3 regions of the Pseudophaeobacter sp. C1-32P7 genome follow, and region 3 is predicted to be linked to each of the others. Evidence: riboswitches for the same ligand, from Rfam matches in the RefSeq annotation. Region 3 holds a riboswitch; each other region holds the start of a gene.
The links. Region 3 has a riboswitch for cobalamin ahead of SM763_RS15345 (energy-coupling factor ABC transporter permease). Riboswitches for the same ligand answer to the same signal wherever they lie in the genome.
Positions count from the first base shown of each region.

Region 1 (7,076 bases), on a different contig from region 3:
TTGTGACAGGCGCCTTGCATCAGGAAGACATCGCCGGGGCTGGCGGCCCTGAGCCCGTCGAGCATTTCGTCAAAAGTGAGCTCGCTGCGGATCGAATCGTAATAGTGCAGGGATCGGAAGTTCGCCTGCGCCGCGGAGAGAATCGGGACATAGTTGCCGTAGGTCGGAGATTGCAGCCAGACCGTGGGTTTTTTGGGCATTTGAGCCAGAAGATCTGCGATCACCCGCAGGGCAACCGCACCGCCGGAGGTTTGCGCCGCGATCCAGTCGCTGCTGTAGGCGTCGCCCATGATCTCGTGGCCGAGCACCGCGCAATACTCCACATCGCCCGTGAGCGCGAGGTAGGACTTGCTGGTCTGGCTTTCGACCAGCCGCTGTTCTGCCTGTTTGACGGCCTTCAAGACCGGGGTCTGTCCCTGCGCGTCCTGATAGATGCCAACCGTCAAGTTCAGCTTGTCCTGCCGCGGGTCCTGAGCGAAATACTCTGCCCCGATCATGATTGGATCTACAGGGTATTCTTCCACCTGCTCAAACATTATTCACCCTTTCCAGTTCGACGGTCCGACTATGGAATGCTGTGATCGCGCGGGGCATCATCGTGCCGCTTCGGTCGTCAGTCATTACCTTTTCAGCCACATGAGGCGTCATGTTGGGCTGCGTCACACCCCGGGCGATTATTCCGTTGGCATATCGCCTTTGACCGTCAGCGATAACGCAGGCCAAGGTGTCATTTCCGATGAATCCGATTTTCTCCATGGCTCAAAAGCGGGTAATGACAGTTGCACCCACGGAGCGGAATTTATCCATCTCCATCAAGGCCTGAGGGGCATCGGCAAGGCTGATCTGCTCTCCGACCAGTCGTGCCGGGTCCAGCTTGCCGCTGGCGACGAGGTCAAGCATCGCGCCGTAGCGATGTGCCTGCATCCCGTGTGAACCAAGCAATTCGATTTCCTGCCCGACGATCTTTGGCATTGGAACGGTCGGTGCCGCGTGCTCACCCAGCATCAGACCCACCTGCACATGCTTGCCCCGCGGCCGCAGGCAGAGGATTGAATTGGTCATAGTTGACGGGTGACCAAGTGCGTCGAGAGAGACGTGGGCACCTCCGCGGGTGATCTCCCGAACGGCCTCCGGCACGTCGGCCTCCCTACCGTTTAGCACCGTCACGGCGCCAAGCTCCTTCGCCAGCGTCAACTTAGCTGGATCAAGGTCCACGCCGATCACGTTGGCCCCACAAGCCGAGGCGATCATCACGGCGGACAGGCCTACGCCGCCGCAACCATGCACAGCCACCCATTGTCCTGCGCTGACCTTCCCTTGATCTACCACCGCCCGAAATGAGGTTGCAAAGCGGCAACCAAGGCTCGCGGCAGTGGCAAAACTCATGGTCTCGGGCAGGGCGACAAGGTTCAGATCGGCCTGATGAATGCCTACGTATTCCGCAAAGGATCCCCAGTGGGTAAAACCCGGCTGTTCCTGCTGCAGGCAGACCTGCTGGTTGCCGGAATGGCATTCGGAACAGCTGCCGCACCCACAGATGAATGGTACAGTGACCTTGTCGCCAACCTTCCATTTTGTGACGTCATTCCCAACGGCCTCGACGACGCCAGCCAACTCGTGGCCAGGCACATGCGGCAAGTCGATGTCGCTGTCGTGTCCCATCCAGCCATGCCAGTCGCTGCGGCAGACGCCGGTGGCCGCAACCCTGAGGACAACGCCATGCGGCTCTGGCGTCGGGTCGTCCACGGTAACCAGCTTTGGCGCGCTTTGGAATTTTTCGAAAAGGACGGCTTTCATGGCAGGATCTTTCGCTGAAGAGTATTTTGGACGAGATCATAGTCTGGATGAGGGAAATACCTTTGCCAATCCTCCCCGTATTGCGCAAATCTGGAGTGGAATTCCCTATGGAATCGTCATTATTGAAAGATATCTACCCATGCCTGACATCGACGCCGTCAATGCCGAGATCTTGACCCTGTTGCAGGAGGATGGCCGCATGACCAATGCCAAGTTGTCCGAGCATCTGGGGATGAGCGAGACCCCCTGTTGGAGGCGGCTCAAACGTCTTGAAGAAAGCGGCATCATCGAAGGTTATCAAGCCAATCTGAGCCGTCGAAAGCTCGGCCTCGGCGTTATGGCCTTCGTCCAGCTGCGCTGTTCCGAGCATGATCAAGCCGCGACGGCAGAATTTCAGCGCATCGTTGAAACGACACCGAACATCCTGGCTTGCCACAACACGACCGGCGCGGATGATTTCCTGCTGATCGTGGTTGCCCGTGATCTCGATGATTACAGTGGTTTCGTCGACAGCACTCTGAGGCGGCTACCCGGTGTCACCAGCATTCGGTCCAACCTCTCATTGAAAGAAATGAAGGCGTCGAGCAAGCTGCCCGTCAGTGCAGCATCAATGAAATAGACTGCCGCGCAAGCTGGTTTTCCGTCGTGTTTGAACCGGAGCCTGTAACCGGCCACCGGACTGAACCTGTGCCCGCGACAGACCTTTGCGAAGATCTGGGCGTTCATGCGCGGTCTCGTACTGGAACGCTTTGGGCGGAGATGGAAACGCCACAGCTCCGCCGGGATGCGGAAGAGGCGCGTTGCCACCGCAGGGGCATTGCCAGGGGAAATCTGTCCGTGATGCGGGGCAGGGGGGACAGCCACGACCCCAGCCATTGGATTCGGTGGAGATCGGAACGGGGAACCATGCCGTAGCGTGGAATATCGCCTGCGCAAAGGTTGCGGTCGATGCGGCACAGCATTGCGTTTGCAGCATTGAAACCATCACTTAGCAGTTGATTTCAGGCGATTGTTGCTGGTGTGCGCGGTGCATTGTTTGAAAACTCCATCCTTGGCGGCGTCTACTCCTTCTTGACAGAGTAAATCCAGTTTGCCTAAGTCCGGCCATTCTGGTCCGGCTGGGAATACCATCCGGGTAAAAGGGAACATGGTAAGGCGTCGGTACAAGACGTCAAAACCATGACTGCCCCCGCAACTGTGAGCGGAGAGCAATGCTGCGATATGCCACTGCCCCAAGAGGGGGCGGGAAGGCGCGGCAAAGCTGCGACCCGCGAGTCAGGAGACCTGCCAGAAGGATCACCCAGTCCGGGTGCGGGGCGCGCCGGGGACAACGGACTTCCGTAGTGGTGGCAATTGAACTGTCTGTGGAAGCACTGCCTTCCAAGGACCGATGATTTGTACATGTTGCCCGCGATGGGCAGCCACTTTTCCTGCACCGAATGTGCAGGCTGGGAGAACTGAAACGATGCGCAAGGTAAGCTTGTCCCTGGCCGCCACCCTGATGGTCACTACCCCCGCAATTGCAACCGCCCAGGAGGCGGAGATCATCGATCTGGGCGAACTCATCGTCTCCGGTGGTTTTACCCCTGTCGAGGCGCAGAAATACGGTCGCTCGGTTTCGGTCGTGACCAGCGAAGAGATCGAACAGCGCGGCATCACCACGGTTCAAGATGCACTGCGGTCGGTTCCCGGTCTGATGGTCACCGGTGCAGGTGACAGCTTTACACAGGTCCGCATCCGTGGCGCCGAAGCCAACCACACCCTGATCCTGATCGACGGCATCGAGGCCTCGGGCGGCGACAGCGACTATATCCTGTCTGGCCTTGATACCGCCAATATCGAGCGGATCGAGGTGCTGCGCGGCCCGCAATCGGTGTTCTACGGATCCAACGCCTCGGCGGGTGTGATCAACATCATCACCAAGAGTGGCGGCATCGGCACCGAATACGGTGGCAGCGCCGAAGTCGGCTCGGACGGCTACCGGGCCTCGGCGCGGGTGTCGTCCCGGACCGAACGCGGAGGCATTTCGCTCAACCTCGCCCATGATAATGACGATGGCTACGACTTCTCCGGCAGCGGCGGCGAAGAGGATGGTATCCGCCGCAACACCGCGCAGCTGAAGGGTGACTATCTTGTCACCGAACGGCTGAAGCTCGGCTTCAACCTGCGTGCCTCGGAAGAGCGTTTTGACAGCGACAGCACGTCTTTTACCGCGACCGATGCGGCCAGCTATGTGGTGGATGATCCCACGCAGTTCAGCGACCGCGATGAACAGCTGGCTCAGATCTTTGCCGAGCTCGACACGTTGGGTGGACGCCTGAAACACCGTCTGTCTTACGAGCGTACGGATTTTGACCAATCCTACAACGGTGGCGCCCTGACCGAGACCAAGACGGAAGCGGCGAAATACCTGCTGAGCTTTGGCCTTGATGGCCAGTCGGTAGAGCTGACAGATCACCTGCTGAACGCCATTCTGGAATGGGAAGAGGATTCCAGCCGTTCCAACCCGGCCTTTGCGCGCAAAACCAATTCGATCGCGCTGGAATACCGTGGCAGCTTTGCCAATGGTCTGGATCTGCAACTGGGCGTGCGCCGCGACAACAACAATGCCTTCGAAGATGCCACCAGCTGGAACGCCAGTGCGTCCTATACCTTTGCGGGCAGCGGTGTGCGCCTGCATGGCTCGGCCGGCACCGGTATCGTGAACCCGACCTATTTTGAGCTCTTTGCCAACAGCACCTTTGGTGCCACTACCTATCTGGGCAATCAGAACTTGCAGCCCGAAGAAAACCGCAGCTTTGATCTGGGTGTCGAGGTGCCGTTCCTGCAGGGGCGCGGGCTGGTTGATGTGACCTATTTCGACGAGACGCTGGCGGGTGAGATCGAAGCCTATATGGTGAATGCGACCACCTTCTCCTTCCGCAATCAGGCCGGAGACAGCGAGCGCAAAGGTGTCGAACTGGCGGCCAGCCTTGAGGCCACGGAAAACCTCGATCTCCGTCTGTCCTACACCTATCTGGATGCCACCAACCCCAATGGTACGGTCGAGGTGCGCCGCCCCGAACACGAACTGCTGCTGAGCGCCACGCTCGATACTTTCAATGGTCGCGGCTCCATCACTGCGGATGTCCGCCATGTGGCAGGCAACTGGGACAGCCAGTTCTTTGGCACCTATGCCACGGCCGAGCTGCCGGATTACACCACCGTCGATGTCTCGGCCCAGTATGAGCTGAACCCGAATGTGGTCCTGACCGGACGTGTCACCAATCTGTTTGACGAGGAATACTCGGACGTCTGGGGCTACGCGAAACGCGGCCGCGCCGCCTATATCGGCGTCCGGGCCTCCTTCTGATCGATGCGCTGGCTGCCCGGCATAGCCCTGGCCCTTTTCTGGGCCGCCACCGGAGCCTTTGCCGGGCCGTCGCGCGTTGTTACGATGAATCTCTGCGTGGATCAGATGGCGATGATGCTGGCCGCGCCTGGACAGCTGATCTCGATTTCCTTCGTCGCCCGGGATCCGCGGGCCTCGGCCATGGCCGAAGAGGCGCAGGCCTATCCGGTCAATCACGGGCTGGCGGAAGAAATCTACCTGCTGAAGCCGGATCTGGTGATCGCTGGCGCATCTTCGGCGCCTGCAACGATGGATATGCTGCGCCGCCTTGGCGTGCCGCTGGCGGAATTCGGGTCAGCCTTTTCGCTGGAGGATGTCCGAACCCGCATCGTCGAGGTAGGTGAGGCGCTGGGCCGTCAGGAGGCCGCGCGCCGGTTGCTGGCGGATTTTGACCAGCAGTTGGAGTTTCTGCGGGCGGATGCCCGGGATGATCGCCCGCGCGCCGCGCTTTATGCGGCCAACGGATATACTGCAGGCCATCAGACGCTGGCCGGGCAAATCCTGGAGGCGGCAGGTTTTCGCAATATCGCCGATGAACTGGGCTATGCCCATTCCGGGCAGCTGCCGCTGGAGCTGCTGGTGCTGTCAGAGCCGGATCTGCTGGTCGGCACAACCGCCTATCCGCGCAATTCCCGCAGCGAGGAAATCCTGAAACATCCGTTGGTGCGCATGCTGGCCGGGCGTAGCGGCGCCGGGGAAATCCGCAATGCCGACTGGATCTGCCCGACACCGCATGTGTTGCGCGCGGTAGAGACACTTGCGGCAGAGCGCCGTGCCTTCATGGAACGTGAGGCCCGCCAATGACCCGGCTCATGCTGTGCCTCTCGGCGGCGGTGCTGGCACTGTTCCTGATCTCCCTGACGGTGGGGCCTGCAGATGTCGGTGTGGGCGAGAGCCTGGCTGCCCTGTTTGACGATGGCTATGGACCTCTCAGTCTGGTGATGCGTGAAATCCGGCTGCCGCGGGCAATCCTTGCCGCGGTGATCGGCGCCGGGCTGGGGCTGGCGGGCGCGGCGATGCAAGGCTACCTGCGCAACCCGCTGGCCGAGCCGGGGCTGATCGGTGTGTCCTCCTCGGCGGCGCTGGGGGCAGTATTGGCAATCAACACCGGCCTCGCTGCCACCGCCACGCTGGGCCTGCCGCTGTCGGCGCTGGCTGGGGCTCTGGGCGGTGTGTTTCTGGTGATGGCGCTGGCCGGGCAGCATGGGGGATCACTGACGCTGATCCTCGCGGGTATCGCCATTTCGGCAATGGCAGGGGCGCTGACCTCGCTGGTTCTGAACCTCTCGCCCAATCCCTTTGCTGCTAATGAGATCGTCTTCTGGATGATGGGGTCGCTATCGGACCGCTCGATGCAACATGTCTGGCTGGCGCTGCCCTTTGTGCTGGCCGGGATGGTGATCCTGCTGCCGCTGGGGCGCGGGCTGGATGCGCTGACTCTGGGCGAGGATGCTGCCCAGACCATGGGCGTGAACCTGAGGCAGCTGCGCTGGCTTCTGGTCGTCGGCACGGCCAGTATTGCCGGTGGTACCACGGCAGTTGCGGGCGCCATCGGCTTTGTCGGGCTGGTGGTGCCGCATATTCTGCGTCCGTTCGTCGACGGGCAACCCTCGCGGCTGCTCTGGGCCTCCGCCCTTGGCGGCGCGATCATGTTGCAACTGGCGGATATTGCCGTGCGGCTGATCCTGCCCACCCGCGATCTGAAGCTGGGCGTGGTCACCGCTCTGGTTGGCGCGCCCCTGTTCCTGCACCTGATCTACAAGACGCGGAAGGGGCTGGCATGAGCGTCCTTTCGGTTCAGCACCTTTCTGTAACCCTGCGCGACCGTCCGGTGCTGCGCGATGTGTCCTTTGAGATTGGCAAGGGTGAGTTTGTCGGCTTGCTGGGT
Region 1 covers NZ_JAXGFR010000002.1:394,398-401,473, reverse strand. Annotated here, with positions in the region: gene SM763_RS04830 (aromatic amino acid transaminase) at 1-536, opposite strand, end outside; gene SM763_RS04825 (zinc-dependent alcohol dehydrogenase family protein) at 760-1,797, opposite strand; gene SM763_RS04820 (Lrp/AsnC family transcriptional regulator) at 1,796-2,416, shown strand; cobalamin riboswitch at 2,891-3,103, shown strand; gene SM763_RS04815 (TonB-dependent receptor plug domain-containing protein) at 3,263-5,149, shown strand; gene SM763_RS04810 (ABC transporter substrate-binding protein) at 5,153-5,992, shown strand; gene SM763_RS04805 (FecCD family ABC transporter permease) at 5,989-6,972, shown strand; gene SM763_RS04800 (ABC transporter ATP-binding protein) at 6,969-7,076, shown strand, end outside.
Region 1: it holds a riboswitch for cobalamin, as region 3 does, so the genes downstream of both, SM763_RS04815 (TonB-dependent receptor plug domain-containing protein) here and SM763_RS15345 (energy-coupling factor ABC transporter permease) in region 3, are expected to answer to the same signal.

Region 2 (7,076 bases), on a different contig from region 3:
AGGTCCTCGACCATTTCCTTGTCATCGCCATTGAAGATGGACGGGTCGATATCCAGCGCCTTGAGGTCGCCCTTGGCCGAGGCGGTGGCCTTGACCAGGCCCGCGCCTGCTTCGCCGGTGACCATGACGTTGTGCAGGTCTTCCTGCATCTGCGCCATCTTGGTTTGCAGTTCCTGTGCCGATTTCATCATCTTGGCCATATCGCCAAGACCGCCGAGGCCTTTGAGCATGGTGTTTCTCCTAAGTGCGGGGGCGCAGGGCGCCGTAAGTCATCCCCGAACATATCGCAATTGCAAGCGCGATGAACAAGTGGGGGGAGGCAGTGCAGTCTTCGATTATGCCCAAGGCACTCTTATCATCAAAGAAAAGCTCATGATTATCCACGGCAATCGCGAACGCCAGCATGCCCCAAAGAACGCCTGCGATTGCAAAGGAGGCGCGCTTTCTGCTGTACAGCGCGAATCCGGCAAGAGCGAAGAGGGCCAATACAGCAGGCGTGGCCGACATCCGCCAAAGCACATCCCACGCGCTGTCGGAAAGATCGCCGGTGGCAAGGCAGGTTTTGGCGAAGGCGGTTGTTGGCAGGGTGAACAAGAGGACCGTCAGGCCAGTCGCTACCCGTCTTCGAACGGATCCCATTCGTCTTCTACCTCGGGCAGGGCTTCGGCCTCGACCTCGGCGGCCATTTCCTCGGCGGTACGGATGCGGGTGATCCGGGCCTTGGGGAAACTGTCGATCACCGCCTGTACCAGTGGGTGTTCGCTGGCCTTGGTGCGCAGCGCGTTTTCGGCGGCATCGCGGATTTCGGCGATCGTCGGGGCCTCGCCGTCGGGTGCGATGGTGACGACCCAGCGGCTGCCGGTCCAGTTTTGCAAGGCGGTGCCAAGGCGCGCAGCAAGGTCTCGGGGCGCATTCGCATGCGGTGTGAATTCGATCCGGCCCGGCTGGTAAGCGACGAGGCGCACGCCTGTTTCCACCTCGACCAGCAGTTTCACATCACGGTTGGTGCGGATCAGTTCCACCACATGCTCGAAGGTCGGGTAGCGGGCGAGGGCCTTTTCTGCGGCCGGTGCCAGCGCAGTGGCTTGTCCCTGCCTTTGGCTGTGCGACATGGTCATGCCGCCGGACGGTCCACCGCCCGGTGCGCCTTGCGGCGGAGCAGAGGTGATAGTCGATGTCCCGCCCGCGGCAGGCGCGCCCATGCTTTGCATGGGCATTCCGCCACCACCGCCGGGCGGCGGGGGCGGCATATCCTGCAGCTTGCGGATCAACTCCTCGGGACTGGGCAGATCGGCCACGTGCGTCAGGCGGATCACCGCCATCTCGGCAGCCATCATGGCGTTGGGGGCGGCGGCGACCTCTTCCAGCGCCTTGAGCAGCATCTGCCACATGCGGGTCAACACCCGCATCGGCAGCGCTTCGGCCATCTGTTGACCGCGGGCGCGCTCATCCGGGCTGATGGTCGGATCCTCTGCCGCGTCTGGCGTAATCTTTACCACCGACACCCAATGGGTGATTTCGGCCAGATCGCGCAGAACAGCCAGCGGATCGGCGCCTTCGGCATATTGCGAGGAGAGCTCGCTGAGCGCCGCAGCCGCATCGCCGCGCAGGATCATATCCATCAGATCCAGCACCCGGCCCCGGTCGGCAAGGCCCAGCATGGCGCGGACCTGATCGGCGGTGGTCTCGCCCGCGCCGTGGGAAATCGCCTGATCCAGCAGCGAGGTTGCATCGCGGGCCGAACCTTCGGCGGCGCGGGTGATGAGAGCGAGCGCATCCTCGGCAATCTGGGCGTTTTCGGCAGTTGCGATCTTGCGCAGGAGGGCGATCATGACCTCGGGCTCAATCCGGCGCAGATCGAACCGCTGGCAGCGCGACAGGACCGTCACCGGAACCTTGCGGATCTCGGTGGTGGCAAAGATGAACTTCACATGGGCGGGGGGTTCCTCCAGCGTTTTCAGCAGCGCGTTGAACGCGCTGGTCGACAGCATGTGAACCTCGTCGATGATGTAGATCTTATAGCGGGCTGAGGCCGCGCGGTATTGCACCGAATCGATGATTTCGCGGATGTCGCCGACGCCGGTGCGGCTGGCGGCGTCCATCTCCATCACGTCCACGTGGCGGCCTTCCATGATCGCGAGGCAATGCTCGCACTGACCGCAGGGTTCGGTGGTGGGGCCGCCGGTGCCATCGGTGCCGATACAGTTCATCCCCTTGGCTATGATCCGGGCGGTGGTGGTCTTACCCGTGCCGCGAATACCGGTCATGATGAAAGCCTGGGCGATCCGGTTCGCGGCAAAGGCGTTTTTCAGCGTACGCACCATGGCGTCCTGGCCAACCAGATCCGCAAAGGTTTCGGGCCGGTACTTGCGGGCGAGGACCTGATACTGGCCAGACGGCTGCTCCGCGTGCTGAACCTCAGCGGTTTGGGTTTCAGGATCGGATGTTGGGGTGTCGCTCATGCTGTCTCGTGCCGGATTCGGAATGGGATTGGGACCGCCTCATAGGGTAGGGAAGCCCGCGGGCTTCGTCCACCGCTGTTGACCGTCCGGCAGGGCAGGTGGCAGAGTTTTTCCCTGTATGTGGTGGAGAGTGTGTGATGACTGGGATGAGTTCAGATGGGGCAGGCCTGCAGGCCGGGCAGCCCTTTACGATCTACGCGGTGTCCGCCGCCAATGGCATTCTTGCTATCTGCCCGCTGCCCGGTGCCGGGGGCGACTACAAGGGGGATCTTGAGCTGATCCACGACTGGCAGCCCGGTCTGGTCATTTCCATGACCACCGAAGCCGAGCATGTCTCTGTCGGGGCCGCGACGCTGGGGGTTGATCTACAGAGCATGGGAAGCCGCTGGGTGCATCTGCCGGTGGCGGATTTTGGTGTGCCCGGCCCGGAGGTGAACGAAGCCTGGCCCGGGGTCAGCGCCTCGGCGCGCCAGGCGCTGAACGGTGGCGGCCGCGTTCTGGTGCATTGCCGGGGCGGCTGCGGGCGCTCCGGCATGGTGGTGCTGCGCCTGTTGATCGAATGCGGTGTTGCGCCAGAGGCGGCGCTGAACCGGCTGCGCATGTCTCGCCCCTGCGCGGTCGAGACCGAGGCACAGATGGCCTGGGCCCGCAGCCGCTGAGACCAAGGCGGCCCGCCGGAGCGGGCCCGGCTGTCATCCCGCTTCCTTCTTCACAGGGCGCGGCATTCACCGAATAAAACCGACGCCCCTCCTGTTGTTTGCTGGGTCTGCCGCTACGCCGCGCTGAGCGGGATGGCTTCTCCAAAGGAGCAGGGGCGATGTGGCAGGTGATCTGCGGGCTGCGCTTTTGCATCGCTGGACAGCAGCGCGTCGGCAAAACGGTCCAGACCGCTGCGCTCTGCTGCGGTGTCCACTTCGCAGAACACCCGGATCCTGTCGTGCGAGGCAAAAAAGCGCGCCGGGCAATGGCGGGTGCAGCCATCGAGCAGGCTGTCGCCGGTGATTTCAAAATCCTCTTCGGTCATATCCCGCGCGGTATCGAGCGCCCCGCACAGGGCCACCAGCATCCGTTCCAGTGCCGGGCAGCTTGCCCCGGTGTGTTGACAGGTTGTTGCCGCAAGTTCATGCGTTTTTGTCGTCCAGATCATCGCGCCCTCCGCGCTAAGGCAGGGGCATAAAGAGGGGGAGAGACATGTGGCCGGATGCTTGTCGGCCAGAACGGGCCGCGCTGCAGGAGCCATCTCACCCGCTCCGGACACCCCGCCCGGTTTCGAGTTGTGCGATGGCAGGTCTCCTGACTTGCGGGTCTGGGCTTCTCCGGTCCTTCCCGGCCGCAGGCTGTCGCCTTGCGCCCAGTGGATCTTCCGGGGTCGCTCTCCGCCTACAGTTGCGGGGGCAGTCGTGGAATTGTTCTGGCCGAGAGAGGCCGGATCGCACCACGTTCCCTTTTCATCCCGGACTCGCAAAGGCGGATCGCGGAAACCATCTGTGAAATGGGTAGCGGGTCGAAGGGCGAGTCGTCAATTCGCTTGTGTGAAAGTCGGAGAAATCCGCGCCAACGCCAGCAAGCCAGGTAAGCTAGCTGATTTGTGCAGGCGGATGCGGTGCCCTCAGGCCGTGCGGTTCAACCGTTCTTCGGTCAGCCGGGCGAAATCTGCCGCGCGCGCTTTGAATTTCTTATTGAGCGAGCCGCGCGCCAGTTTGAAGGATTGCAGCAGCAACCGCCCCGACAGGGTCTTGGCCGTCAGGTTGAGCGCAATTGTTACACGGGTGCGCCGCGGCGACAGCGCCATCAGTTCGATCTCGGTTTCGCCGCTCAGCCCGCTGCTGTCGCCGGACAGCAGAATGCGGGTGACGGGATCATAGGATTTGAGAGCAATGCGCAGCTCGCGCGCCTTGCCGCGAAAGTTGAATTTGGTATCCCAAGCGAGGCCGTTTTCAGGCGTGCTGATATCGCCGATCCGTTGCACGTCGATGCCGCGCCGGATGGCCGAGCGTTCAAAGCTTTCAAAGTCCGACAGGGCTTCAAACACGTCGGCGATCGGTGAATCGATATCTTCTTTACTCGTGAAATCCATGACTCTGACGCCTGCTTGCCTGTTTTGATTGATCAATTCTCAGCGTGGCCGCGATATTCCCTTTAATCCAGCGTATCCGCAAGCCAGTTCTGCAACAGAAAATGTGCAATTGCTCCTTTTCGGGCAGGCTTCAGGATCGGGTGCTCTCCGGCAAAGGCGGTCATCATGTCCTGCTTGCTGACCCAGATCGCGTCCTCGATTTCATCTGGGTCGATGGTCAGCTCGCGATCCAGCGCGATCCCGTGGCAGCCGAACATCAGCGACATGGGAAAGGGCCAGGGCTGGCTGGACAGGTACTCCACCTCTCCGACCTTCACGCCGGATTCTTCCAGAACTTCACGCCGCACGGCGGCCTCCAGCGTTTCGCCGGGTTCAACGAAACCGGCCAGCAGGGAGTACATACCTTCTGGCCAGCCGGGTGAGCGGCCCATCAGGACCTCGTCCCCATGGGTAATCAGCATGATCACAACCGGGTCGGTGCGGGGGAAATGGCTCGCCTTGCAGCTGGGGCAATTTCTTTGCCAGCCAGCCTGAACCATATCACTGGGGTGGCCACAGCGGGCACAGAACCCATGCGAGCCATGCCAGGAAAACAGCGCCTTGGCGGTGGCGGCCAGCTCGGCCTCCAGCGGGGTCAGCCGGGTCATCACCCTGCGCAGCTCGGCGAAAGCATAACCGGAGGGCAGGTCCGGGTGCTGTTGCTCCGTTACATCGGCAAAACTGGCCAGCGCCATCTCGTCCAGCGCATCGGGCTGCCAACTGCTGATGTCGCAGGCGAAGGCCGGGCTTTGATCCGGCAGGAGGCCGAGAAACAGAGCGGCGTCGCGGCACCCTGCGGCCATCGGATGCGTGGTGGAGATCCAGGCAAGCGCGTCCGGTCCGCGCTCTGGATCTGACCGCTGGCACAGGGGTTTGCCGCGCCACATCATCAGCACCTGTGCGTCCTTTGCCCCCCAGGCAGCGTCTAGCGCTTCGGCATCCGCACGCAGATGCGCGCTGCGGTCCAGGCCACCCTTGCCGCCAAATGTCACCTCTTCGGCCCGTTTCATATCGTTGTCCTTCTTTTGGCAGGGGATCCGGCGTTAAGGCCCGATTTCCTGCATTGATGGCGGCAAAACCGCGCAATGACCAGCCTGTTCGGGTAGCGCGGTCGATGCATTTTTATGGTTGTGAGCGGATGTTTAACGCCGGGTCACCGGTCTGCCGCTGGATATTGGCGTTAGACCGGTCAAATTTTCGGCATCAGCGCCACAATCGTTAACATCCTCAAAAATGGTGACTTTGCAAATCAAGGAAACGCTGTTTCAAAGGGTTAACGCGTTCGTGTCAGAACGTGAGAAAAAAACGAAGATCGGAAGACGCCGTGCAGGCTGCGGGTAGAGCAATATGACAGGACCGGATCAATCCTTGCCATTGGGGAAGGGGGTGCTGCGCTTGTTGGCAACCACCGATCTGCACAGCAATCTGCTCAGCTACGACTATTATGCCGACCGGCCGGACCCCAGCATCGGCCTGTCCCGCGTCGCGTCCCTGATCGCAGAGGCGCGGCAAGAGGTCCGGGAGGCTGGGGGCACGGTGCTGCTCTTGGACAATGGTGATGGGCTGCAAGGGGCGCCGATTGGTGAAATTTCCTCTGACGACCCGATCGTGCCGCATCCGCTGATGCAGGCCTTCAACGTGTTGCAATACGATGCCATCGGGCTTGGAAATCACGACTTCAACTTCGGTCTGGAGACGCTTGAGCAGGTGCTGGAGCAGGCACCTTGTCCGGTGATTTGCTCGAATATGACAGCCGTGGAGGAGGGACGGAAGCTACCTTTCGCCCGCTCCACCATTCTGGAGCGGGAGGTGCCTGCCTGCGCTGGTGCACCGCCGCTGCGGATCGGGATCCTGTCGGTGCTGCCGCCGCAGACGGTAACATGGGATGCGCATCTTCTCGAAGGTCAGGTCGTGGTTGCGGACATGGTGCAGGCGGCTGCCGCCGCTGCCAGCGCGCTGCGGCGGGAAGGATGCGATATCGTGATCGCATTGGCGCATACCGGTGTCGGAGGGTTGGAGCGGGTGCCGGGCATGGAGAATGCCTTGCTTCCCATCGCGGCCACGGCGGGAATCGATGCGGTGATTGGCGGGCACACCCACAAGACCCTTCCAGATCCCGAGCACAGTTTCACCAAGCCGGTGGTCATGCCGGGTGCGCATGGATCACACCTGGGGCAGATCGATCTGCAGGTGTCGCACGGCCCGGAGGGGTGGCGGCTGGAAAATTGGGACGCCCGCCTCAAACCCATCTGCAGCAGGGCAGAGAATGGCGATCTGATGTCTCTGGTCGAGGAGGACGCTGAACTGACCCGTGCGCTTGGCCCCGCGCATGATTCAACGCGCGAACGGATGCGTCAGCCAGTTGGCTTCAGTGACGTGCCTTTGCACTCCTTCTTTACTTTCTTTGGGCCCGATCTTGGGCTGGAACTTGCAGCAGCAGCGCAGGCGGCAGCGGTCAGGCCGCTGCTGGAAGGCACTGAGGTTGGTAAACTGCCGCT
Region 2 covers NZ_JAXGFR010000009.1:90,688-97,763, reverse strand. Annotated here, with positions in the region: gene SM763_RS14300 (YbaB/EbfC family nucleoid-associated protein) at 1-230, opposite strand, end outside; gene SM763_RS14295 (hypothetical protein) at 241-594, opposite strand; gene SM763_RS14290 (DNA polymerase III subunit gamma/tau) at 615-2,462, opposite strand; gene SM763_RS14285 (protein-tyrosine phosphatase family protein) at 2,600-3,121, shown strand; gene SM763_RS14280 (hypothetical protein) at 3,235-3,609, opposite strand; cobalamin riboswitch at 3,729-3,963, opposite strand; gene SM763_RS14275 (SRPBCC family protein) at 4,072-4,539, opposite strand; gene nudC (NAD(+) diphosphatase) at 4,602-5,588, opposite strand; gene SM763_RS14265 (5'-nucleotidase C-terminal domain-containing protein) at 5,926-7,076, shown strand, end outside.
Region 2: it holds a riboswitch for cobalamin, as region 3 does, so the genes downstream of both, SM763_RS14280 (hypothetical protein) here and SM763_RS15345 (energy-coupling factor ABC transporter permease) in region 3, are expected to answer to the same signal.

Region 3 (7,076 bases):
GCACCCTGCGCCCTCCTGTTTTGCACTGGCGGTAAATCAGCTTGGCTGGAAGCTGGAAGAGACGCTTTGCCTCGGTCTGCACGCAGCCCCCTTCGCGCGGCTGACGCCGGTTCTGGCCGCCGGAACCCGGATCATTTGCACCCTGCGCGCTGGCAATAGCCCCGCCGCGCTGGCCGAATGGCTGACCACGCAGGGCTTCGGGGCAACCACGCTGACGGTGATGGAGGCGCTGGGCGGGCCCCGCGCAAGAACGCGCCACGCGCGCGCAGATACCTTTGATCTGACCGGCATCGCCGCCCCCGTGGTGGCCGCGCTTCAGGTGGCAGGCAGCACGGGCTTGCCCTGCGCCAGCGGCTTGCCCGACGATCTGTTCCAAAGCGACGGGCAGATCACCAAACGCCCGATCCGCGCCATGACCCTTTCGGCACTCGCACCGCGAGCCGGAGAGTTGCTCTGGGATATCGGCGGCGGCTCAGGATCTGTCTCGGTGGAATGGTGCCTTGCCGCCCCCGGTACCCGCGCCATAACGTTTGAGGCGCGCGAAGACCGCATCGCCAATATCCGCGCCAATGCCGACAGGTTCGGCGTTGAACACCGACTGACCCCGGTTCCGGGCCGCGCACCGGATGTTCTGGACGGACAGGAAACACCCGATTGCGTCTTCATCGGCGGTGGCGGCTCCCAGGCGCTGCTGGATCACCTGTGGCAGGTGCTGCCCGCGCGCGCGCGGATCGTGGCCAATGGCGTGACGCTGGAGACCGAGGCCCTGCTGATGCAGGCACATGCCACACGCGGCGGGCATCTGATGAAGGTGGAATTGGCCGAGGCCGGACCGCTTGGCTCTATGCGCGGCTGGGAGCGCGCCCGCCCCGTCATCCAGTGGAGCGTCACGCGATGAAGGTCGCGGGTCTGGGATTTCGCAAAGCGGCGACCGTCGCCGACCTGCGCGCCGCCCTAGCGCTGACCGGGCATCAGCCCGATGCGCTCGCCTCACTCGCAGCAAAGGTGGAAAGCCCCGCCTTTCAAGCCCTTGCCGCCGAGTTGAACCTGCCGATGATCGCCCTCTCGGAAGAGGCGATTGCTGGCCTTGAAACGCCGACCATGTCGCCCCGTATCAAAACCCGGTTCGCAACCGGATCGCTGGCCGAAGCTGCTGCCCTCTGCGGCGCATGCCACGGCCGCCCCACAGCAACCGCCCGCCTTCTCGTTCCCCGCGTTGTCACCGCAGATGGCCTTGCCACTGCGGCCATTGCAGAAAGACTGACCTCATGACCGTTCACTTCATTGGCGCCGGCCCCGGCGCCGCCGACCTGATCACCCTGCGTGGCCGCGACCTGATCGCAGCCTGCCCCGTCTGCCTCTATGCCGGCTCGCTGGTGCCCGAGGCGCTGCTACAGCACTGCCCGGAGGGCGCGCGGATCGTCAACACGGCCTCCCTGTCGCTGGATGAGATTGTGGCCGAAATCGAGGCCGCACATGAGGCGGGGCAGGATGTGGCGCGGCTGCACTCCGGCGATCTGTCGGTCTGGTCCGCCATGGGCGAGCAACTGCGCCGTCTGCGCGATCTGGGTATTCCCTATGACGTAACCCCCGGCGTGCCCGCATTTGCCGCAGGCGCCGCTGCGCTTGGCGCCGAGCTGACCCTGCCGGGCGTTGCGCAATCGCTGGTGCTAACGCGCACCTCGGGGCGGGCCTCCTCGATGCCCGAAGGCGAAACGCTGGAGAATTTCGCCCGCACCGGTGCGACGCTGGCCATTCACTTGTCGGTGCATGTGCTGGACGATGTGGTGGCGCGGCTCTCTCCGGCCTATGGCGACGATTGCCCCGTCGCGGTGGTCTGGCGCGCCACATGGCCGGATCAGAAGATCATCAAGGCCACCCTAGGCACATTGATCGACGCCACCGAAGGCGCGCGCGGGCGCACCGCGCTGATCCTCTTGGGCCGTGCTCTTGGCGCCGAGCACTTCGACGAAAGCTGTCTTTACGCGCAGGACTATGACCGGCGTTACCGCCCGCAAAGCGCCGACAGCCAATGGGCGGATTGGAGCGAAGGCGATGACTGAAACGGGCAAGACCGGATCCTATCCGCCGGGTCTGATGATTTCGGCGCCCGCCTCGGGCACGGGCAAGACCACTGTGATGCTGGGCCTGTTGCGCGCACTGGCCGAGGATGGTCTTGCCGTGCAGCCCTTCAAAAGCGGACCGGATTATATCGATCCGGCCTTTCATCTGGCCGCTGCGGGGCAGGCCTCTTTTAACCTAGACACCTGGGCGATGGATGGCGGCCTTCTGGATGCCGTTGCGGGGCAGGCAAACGGCGCGCAGATCTGCATCGGGGAAGGCTCCATGGGGCTTTATGATGGCGTTGCCACGCGCGGCCAAAGCGGCTTTGGCTCTTCGGCGGAAACCGCAAAACGCATGGGCTGGCCTGTCATTCTGGTCGTGGATGTAGGCGGTCAGGCGCAATCGGCAGCAGCCACCGCGCTGGGGTTTCGCGCCTATGATCCTGACCTGCCCTTTGCCGGTGTGATCCTGAACCGTGTTGCCAGCCCGCGCCACGAAAGGCTGACCCGTCTGGGAATGGAGCACGCAGGCATTCCCGTGCTTGGCTCCCTGCCCCGTCGTGGCGACCTGACCCTGCCCGAACGCCACCTTGGCCTCATTCAGGCGGTCGAACACCCGGATCTGGAAGCCGCGATCGCGGGCTATGCCGCCTTCCTGCGCGAGAACGTGGATCTGGAGGCGATCAAATCCGCCGCCCGTGCCGGAGCTGCGCCCGCCTCAGCCCCCCTGCCGAAACCGCCTGCGCAGCGCATCGCACTGGCGCGGGATGCGGCGTTTTCCTTCACCTACCCGCATCTTCTGGAAGGCTGGCGGGCAGCAGGGGCCGAGATCGTTCCCTTCTCTCCGCTGGCGGATGAGACCCCGGACCCGGATGCCGATCTGGTCTGGCTGCCGGGGGGCTACCCCGAGCTGCACGGCGGCAGGCTGGCCGCTGCCGGGACCTTCCGCGCCGCCCTGCGCAAACACGCCGAAACCCGGCCGGTCCATGGCGAATGCGGCGGCTACATGGCACTGGGCGAGGCTCTGATCGACAAGGACGGCAACCGTCACCGCATGGCCGGGCTGCTGGGGCTCGTCACCTCTTATGAAAAGCGAAAAATCCACCTTGGCTACCGCCGCGCCGTTCTGGAGGCGCCGATGCCGGGCTTTGCCGCAGGCGGTGCCTTGCGCGGGCATGAGTTCCACTATTCGACCATACTGGACGAGCCCGATGCCCCACTGGCCCGGGTGATGGACGCGGATGGCAACCCGGTGCCGGAAACCGGATCGGTGCGGGGGCATGTGACCGGCACCTTCTTCCACCTGATTACCGGAGAGCAATCATGAGCGGTTTTGTCAGTTTCGTCTCCTCCGGCCCCGGTGACCCTGAGCTGTTGACCGTCAAGGCGGTGAAACGGCTGGAGGCGGCGGATGCGGTGCTGTTCGACGATCTGTCCTCGGGGCCGATCCTGACCCATGCCCGCACGGACGCCGATCTCGTCGGAGTGGGCAAACGTGCAGGGCGCCCCTCACCCCGGCAGGACCACGTCAGCCAGCTCTTGGTCGAATACGCCGCGACCGGAGCGCATGTGGTGCGGCTGAAATCCGGCGATTCCGGCGTCTTTGGCCGTCTGGAAGAGGAAATCACCGCGCTGCGGCAGGCAGGCATCGGGTTCGAGATCGTGCCCGGTGTCACGGCCGCCTCGGCAGCGGCGGCGGCGGCCAATATCCCGCTGACCCGGCGGCTGACCGCGCGACGACTGCAGTTCATCACCGGCCATGACGTGACCGGCGGCCTGCCCGAAAGGCTGAATATGGCCGCCCTCGCCGATCCCGAAGCCACGACCGTTGTCTACATGGGGAAACGCACCTTTGCAGCGCTCGCCGAACGGTTGCTGGTAGCCGGGCTGCCACCCGAGACGCACGCGCTGATCGCGCTGGGTGTTTCGACCCCGGATCAGTCGCTGTCCTGCCACACGGTGGGGGAACTCCCCGAGGTTCTGCGCGCGATGGAGACCAAGGCACCGGTACTGATCCTCTATGGTCCCCTGGCCGATGAGGACCTGCCCCGCTGATCGCCCATATGCCGCAATTGAAACACGGATGACGCGCCAGACACGTTGACAGCTTTGTAAGCGCTGTGTCATCTCTGAAAGACCAAAGGTTCCGACGGGTCCAAGACCCAAGGATGAAAAGGGAACACGGTGAGGTGTAGCCATCAGGCGCCAAATCCGTGACTGCCCCCGCAACTGTGAGCGGAGAGCCACCGGGCATAGCCACTGGTCCCTATCAGGACTGGGAAGGCCCCGGACCGGCATCGACCCGCGAGTCAGGAGACCTGCCGTTGGAAGACGTGGCCAGGATGGCCCAACCATAACCTATGTAATGCCGCCGGGTGAGGCGGCAAGGAGACAGAACATGCATATCGAACCCGGAATCGTAAACGGCGTCAAAATCGCCCTGTCCTATGCCACCGCCGCTGGCGCCATGGGCTTTGCTGCGAAAAAGACGATGGAAGATCTGGCCGCCTCCGGCATCGCATCCTTTGCGGCGCGTTCGGCCATTGCGACTGTCGGCGTCTTCACCTTCTTCGAAGTGCTGCCGCATTTCCCTGTGGGCGTTTCCGAGGTTCACTTCATCCTCGGCTCGACCCTGTTCCTGCTGCTGGGCGCTGCACCTGCTGCCTTCGGTCTGGCGATGGGACTTCTGATCCAGGGCGTGTTCTTTGCCCCGATCGATCTGCCGCAGTATTTCATCAACCTGACCACGCTCCTGGTGCCGCTGTTCGCGATGAAGGAACTGGCCAAGCGGATCATCGCTCCGAACACTGCCTATGTTGATCTGAAGTATTCTCAGGCGCTGGCGCTGTCGACCGCCTATCAGGCAGGCGTTGTCGGCTGGGTCGCTTTCTGGGCCTTCTACGGTCAGGGCATCGGCGCCGAAACCATGGCCTCGGTCTTTACCTTTGGTGCAGCTTACATGACCGTCATCCTGATCGAGCCGCTCGCCGATCTGGCCGTTCTGGCCGCCGCCAAAAGCCTGCGCGGACTTGAGCGCAGCGGTCTGGTCACGCCCCGCCTTTATGCGGCTGCGTAAGCCTCTCGCCGACATCTGAAGTGTCACATAGCGCGGCCCCGTTTCGGGGCCGTGTTTCTTTTCCAAAGGCGCCTGACATGATTGATCTCACCCTTGTTGGCATTGGCACCGGCAATCCCCAGCATCTGACCCTGCAGGCGGTCGAAGCCCTGAACGGGCTGGAGCTAATCCTCATCCCCAACAAGGGCGCCGGTAAGGACGACCTTGCCGGGCTGCGCCGGGACATCTGCAAACGGGTGATCAAATCGCCGGGGCCTGCGATCGTCGAATTCGACCTGCCGCAGCGCGATCCCGCGACACCAAGCTACCGACAGAGAGTGGACGACTGGCACGATGCCATTGCCGAGGTCTGGCAAAAGACCATCGACCAACACCTGCCCCGGGACGGCAAGGTCGGCTTTCTGGTCTGGGGCGATCCATCCCTTTACGACAGCACCATGCGCATTGCCGCGCGGCTTCAGGCCCGTACCGAGGTTTCCCTGCGCGTCATTCCCGGCATCACCTCGATTCAGGCGCTGACGGCGAGCCATGCCATCCCCCTCAACGAAATCGGTGATCCCGTCACCATCACCACCGGCCGCCAACTGCGCGAGGCGGGCTGGCCGGAGAGTGCCGACACGCTGGTCATCATGCTGGACGGCGACTGCAGTTTTCAGTCCATCGACCCCGAAGGTGTTCAGATCTGGTGGGCGGCTTATGCCGGGATGGAGAATGAAATCTCCATTTCCGGCGCGCTGCGCGAAACCGCGGATGAGATCATTGATATGCGCGCGAAGGCGCGCGCGGAGCATGGCTGGATCATGGATATCTACATCCTGCGCCGCCCCGCGCGGGCCTGATCGCCTGCCCTAACCCAGCGCGCTGACGATACCCTCGCAGGCTTGCACGGCATCCAGACCAAAGGCCGGGATCAGATAGTCGGGCCAGCTCGACAGCTTTACGATCACAACATCAGCGCTGCGATCGACGAAGATCAGCTGACCGAACACACCCCGGGCCATGAACACGCCGCGCCCGGGATCGTGCACCCACCAGAACCGCCGATAGGCGCCTTGCGGTGACAGCACGTCATAGGGTGCGCCGAATTTTGAGGGGTCCGCGCCCGCGCAAATGCCATCAATCCAAGCTTCGGGTACGATCTGGTGACCGTGGGCCCGGCCACCATTCAGCACCATATGTCCGAACCGGGCATAGTCCCGCAGACTCGCGTTGAACCCCCCATCGGCCAGCGCCGTGCCCGCATCATCGACGGTAAAGAACCCATCCTGTTCGCAGCCAAGCCTGCGCCAGATCCGGTCGGACAGCAGTGCAGACAGATCCGTACCGCTGACCCGTTCCAGCGCCCAGGCGATGACATCGGTTTCAATCGACCGATAGGAAAAGCTGAGCCCATGCGCCCGCTCCTGCGGCAGGGAGAGGATCACGTCGCGTATGGTCGGCTTGATCTCCCCGTCCCGCACCGGGCGCCAGCCCGAGGCGATATCGACCCGGGTCATGTCGCTGCCCGGCAGCCCGTAGTCCTCGGAGAACCGCGCACCGGACAGCATGTCCAGCGCCTGATCCACCGTGCAGCCTGCGTAGCCGGTGCCCGCCAATTCCGGCACGATCTCCTCCAGCGGGGCGGCCAGATCCAGCAGCCCCTCACCATGCAGGATCCCGGCGAGGATGCCGATCACGGATTTGGACACCGACTGCCCCAGATGCGCCGCCTCGGCGTGAAAATCATTGGCGTAGAACTCGGTGACGATGGCGCCGCCTTTCAGCACCAGAAACCCGTCGGTGTAGCTTTGCCACAGCCAATCGCCGACCGACTGGCGGGTGCCTTCGCTGGTGGCGAAACAGACCTCTGACAGATCCTGCAGGGCCGTTTGGAGCGGCGCAGCCGCGCCGGGTCCGCTGCGCACATCCGCCGTGGGAAACAGGCGCCGCATGTTCTG
Region 3 covers NZ_JAXGFR010000010.1:113,148-120,223, forward strand. Annotated here, with positions in the region: gene cbiE (precorrin-6y C5,15-methyltransferase (decarboxylating) subunit CbiE) at 1-898, shown strand, start outside; gene SM763_RS15325 (cobalamin biosynthesis protein) at 895-1,272, shown strand; gene cobM (precorrin-4 C(11)-methyltransferase) at 1,269-2,063, shown strand; gene SM763_RS15335 (cobyrinic acid a,c-diamide synthase CobB) at 2,056-3,390, shown strand; gene cobA (uroporphyrinogen-III C-methyltransferase) at 3,387-4,118, shown strand; cobalamin riboswitch at 4,188-4,403, shown strand; gene SM763_RS15345 (energy-coupling factor ABC transporter permease) at 4,462-5,139, shown strand; gene cobF (precorrin-6A synthase (deacetylating)) at 5,217-5,978, shown strand; gene SM763_RS15355 (serine hydrolase domain-containing protein) at 5,988-7,076, opposite strand, start outside.